2 regions of the Shigella sp. SIG6 genome follow, and region 2 is predicted to be linked to the other one. Evidence: predicted binding sites of a transcription regulator. Region 2 holds the regulator's gene; the other holds the start of a gene.
What was found. The regulator PhoB, encoded in region 2, activates phosphate uptake and scavenging genes when phosphate is short. The targets are predictions, from matches to a motif close to CTGTCATAAAACTGNCNNAT.
Positions count from the first base shown of each region.

Region 1: the regulator PhoB is predicted to act here: its motif matches at 750-769, upstream of opgB (phosphatidylglycerol--membrane-oligosaccharide glycerophosphotransferase).

Region 1 is NZ_JBQZXC010000106.1:3,124-5,312, forward strand. It holds gene dnaC (DNA replication protein DnaC) at 1-65, shown strand, start outside; gene yjjA (DUF2501 domain-containing protein YjjA) at 114-608, shown strand; gene opgB (phosphatidylglycerol--membrane-oligosaccharide glycerophosphotransferase) at 862-2,189, shown strand, end outside.
Region 2 is NZ_JBQZXC010000019.1:15,171-17,359, forward strand. It holds gene sbcD (exonuclease subunit SbcD) at 1-440, opposite strand, end outside; gene phoB (phosphate response regulator transcription factor PhoB) at 630-1,319, shown strand; gene phoR (phosphate regulon sensor histidine kinase PhoR) at 1,377-2,189, shown strand, end outside.

The DNA of each region.
Region 1 (2,189 bases), on a different contig from region 2:
ACAGTTTATGGGTGATCTTCAACTGGGATAGCTACCGTAGCCGGGTAACGGGTAAAGAGTATTAATCCCCGTTTCTGGCGGTATACTGCGACACAATTCCACCTTGAGTAATGATGATGAAAACTATTAAACATCTTCTGTGCTGTGCCATTGCCGCCAGCGCATTAATTTCCACCGGGGTGCATGCTGCGTCCTGGAAAGATGCGCTCTCCAGCGCCGCCAGCGAACTTGGCAACCAAAACAGCACGACACAGGAAGGCGGTTGGTCGCTCGCGTCATTAACTAACTTGCTTAGCAGCGGAAACCAGGCCTTAAGCGCAGATAACATGAACAATGCCGCAGGCATTCTGCAATACTGCGCGAAGCAAAAGCTGGCTTCGGTAACCGATGCCGAAAACATCAAGAACCAGGTGCTGGAAAAGCTGGGCCTGAACAGTGAAGAGCAAAAAGAAGACACCAACTATCTGGACGGTATTCAGGGTTTGCTGAAAACCAAAGATGGTCAGCAACTCAATCTGGATAACATCGGAACGACTCCGCTGGCAGAAAAGGTGAAAACCAAAGCCTGCGATCTGGTGTTAAAGCAGGGGCTGAACTTCATTTCCTGAACCGCGAAACGCCGCGTTTTAGCTGTTACCCGGCTGACGCGGCTCTCTCCTGCCCTTTTCCCTGCTCCTGGACGGTTTTCCCCCTGTTACACGGGAAGCGACCGCGATCAAAAAAGTCTGTTTATAAACTAATTCCTAACAACATCGCATTTTTTTGACACTAGAATTGCAGCAATATGGCGACGCCATTACATTGTGCTTCTCAAAAAGCTTAAACGTTGGCTAAACGGCCCGGTTTAGTGAGGATCGCCCGTTGTCAGAACTACTCTCTTTCGCCCTTTTTCTCGCCTCTGTGCTGATTTACGCATGGAAAGCGGGACGTAACACCTGGTGGTTTGCAGCCACGTTAACGGTGCTGGGGCTATTTGTCGTTTTAAATATCACCCTGTTTGCCAGCGACTATTTTACTGGCGATGGTATTAACGACGCGGTTCTCTATACCTTAACCAACAGCCTGACCGGTGCTGGCGTCAGCAAATACATCCTGCCGGGTATCGGCATTGTGCTGGGGCTGACGGCGGTGTTCGGTGCGCTGGGCTGGATCCTGCGCCGTCGTCGTCATCATCCGCACCATTTTGGTTACAGCCTGCTGGCGCTCTTACTGGCGCTGGGTTCGGTGGACGCCAGCCCGGCATTTCGTCAGATAACGGAACTGGTGAAATCCCAGTCACGCGATGGCGACCCGGACTTTGCGGCTTATTATAAAGAGCCGTCGAAAACTATCCCTGACCCGAAACTCAACCTGGTTTATATCTACGGCGAAAGTCTCGAGCGGACCTATTTTGATAACGAAGCTTTCCCGGATCTCACGCCTGAACTGGGCGCGTTGAAAAATGAAGGCCTGGATTTCAGCCACACGCAGCAGCTGCCAGGAACGGATTACACGATTGCGGGCATGGTGGCTTCTCAGTGCGGCATACCGCTGTTCGCCCCCTTTGAAGGCAACGCCTCCGCCTCTGTCTCCAGCTTCTTCCCGCAGAACATCTGTCTGGGCGATATCCTGAAAAACTCGGGTTATCAGAACTATTTCGTGCAGGGCGCAAATCTGCGTTTTGCCGGTAAAGATGTGTTCCTGAAATCGCACGGCTTCGACCACTTATACGGCTCAGAAGAGCTGAAAAGCGTGGTAGCCGACCCGCACTATCGCAACGACTGGGGATTCTACGACGATACCGTTCTCGATGAAGCGTGGAAAAAGTTTGAAGAGCTTTCCCGCTCAGGTCAGCGATTCTCACTGTTTACCCTGACAGTCGATACCCATCACCCGGATGGTTTTATCTCGCGCACCTGTAACCGCAAAAAATATGATTTTGACGGTAAGCCGAATCAGTCATTCAGCGCGGTAAGTTGCAGCCAGGAGAATATCGCGACGTTTATCAACAAAATCAAAGCGTCACCGTGGTTTAAAGATACTGTCATCGTCGTCTCTTCTGACCATTTAGCGATGAACAACACGGCGTGGAAATACCTCAATAAGCAGGATCGCAATAACCTGTTTTTTGTCATTCGTGGCGACAAGCCGCAGCAAAAGACGCTGGCAGTGAAGCGTAACACGATGGATAACGGCGCGACGGTGCTGGA
Region 2 (2,189 bases):
ATACCGTTAAGCCCCGCCTGGCTGGAAATAATGTCACGCGGGCGTAAAAACGGAATGGGGCACAGCACTGCGCCTGGCGTCCCGTCGCGACGAGGCAAGATTTGCGGCGCATGTCCGGCGCTGGCGACCACGGTTGTATTGAGGAACGCCATGATATCGCGCGATTCATTCAGCGTGGCGACCGAGTCATGGTTTCCTGCCAGTACCACCAGATGACAGCCAGTTTGCTGTAAATTGACAACAAAACGGTTGTATAACGTGCGGGCGTAACTGGGCGGCGAGCCGGTATCGAAAACATCACCAGCAACAATAATCGCATCCACCTGATGGGTTTGTGCTGTCTCCAGCAGCCAGTCAAGAAAAGCCTGATGTTCAGCTTCGCGGCTTTTACTGTAGAAGTTCTGGCCGAGATGCCAGTCTGAGGTGTGAAGGATGCGCATAACGGTTCCCTGGCGAAAAAGCATGGTCGCGATTATACCCAAACAGATGTGCCATTTGCTTTTTTCTGCGCCACGGAAATCAATAACCTGAAGATATGTGCGACGAGCTTTTCATAAATCTGTCATAAATCTGACGCATAATGACGTCGCATTAATGATCGCAACCTATTTATTACAACAGGGCAAATCATGGCGAGACGTATTCTGGTCGTAGAAGATGAAGCTCCAATTCGCGAAATGGTCTGCTTCGTGCTCGAACAAAATGGCTTTCAGCCGGTCGAAGCGGAAGATTATGACAGTGCTGTGAATCAACTGAATGAACCCTGGCCGGATTTAATTCTCCTTGACTGGATGTTACCTGGCGGCTCCGGTATCCAGTTCATCAAACACCTCAAGCGCGAGTCGATGACCCGGGATATTCCAGTGGTGATGTTGACCGCCAGAGGGGAAGAAGAAGATCGCGTGCGCGGCCTTGAAACCGGCGCGGATGACTATATCACCAAGCCATTTTCGCCGAAGGAGCTGGTGGCGCGAATCAAAGCGGTAATGCGCCGTATTTCGCCAATGGCGGTGGAAGAGGTGATTGAGATGCAGGGATTAAGTCTCGACCCGACATCTCACCGAGTGATGGCGGGCGAAGAGCCGCTGGAGATGGGGCCGACAGAATTTAAACTGCTGCACTTTTTTATGACGCATCCTGAGCGCGTGTACAGCCGCGAGCAGCTGTTAAACCACATCTGGGGAACTAACGTGTATGTGGAAGACCGCACGGTCGATGTCCACATTCGTCGCCTGCGTAAAGCACTGGAGCCCGGCGGGCATGACCGCATGGTGCAGACCGTGCGCGGTACAGGATATCGTTTTTCAACCCGCTTTTAACGCCTTGCTCATCGGACGCAGAGCAGGGCTTATGATTTCTTAACTGGAGTATCTTACGTGCTGGAACGGCTGTCGTGGAAAAGGCTGGTGCTGGAGCTGCTACTTTGCTGCCTCCCGGCTTTCATCCTGGGTGCATTTTTTGGTTACCTGCCCTGGTTTTTGCTGGCATCGGTAACAGGACTGCTTATCTGGCATTTCTGGAATTTATTGCGCCTTTCATGGTGGCAGTGGGTGGATCGCAGTATGACCCCGCCACCGGGGCGTGGTAGCTGGGAACCGCTACTATACGGCTTACACCAGATGCAGCTGCGAAATAAAAAACGCCGCCGTGAACTGGGCAATCTGATTAAACGCTTTCGTAGCGGCGCGGAGTCGCTGCCCGACGCGGTGGTGCTGACCACGGAAGAGGGCGGTATTTTCTGGTGTAACGGTCTGGCGCAACAAATTCTTGGTTTGCGCTGGCCGGAAGATAACGGGCAGAACATCCTTAACCTACTACGTTACCCGGAGTTTACGCAATATCTGAAAACGCGTGATTTTTCTCGCCCGCTCAATCTGGTGCTCAACACCGGGCGGCATCTGGAAATTAGCGTCATGCCTTATACCCACAAACAGTTGCTGATGGTGGCGCGTGATGTCACGCAAATGCATCAACTGGAAGGGGCGCGGCGTAACTTTTTTGCCAACGTGAGCCATGAGTTACGTACGCCATTGACCGTGTTACAGGGTTACCTGGAGATGATGGATGAGCAGCCGCTGGAAGGCGCGGTACGCGAAAAAGCGTTGCACACCATGCGCGAGCAGACCCAGCGGATGGAAGGGCTGGTGAAGCAGTTGCTAACGCTGTCGAAAATTGAAGCCGCGCCGACG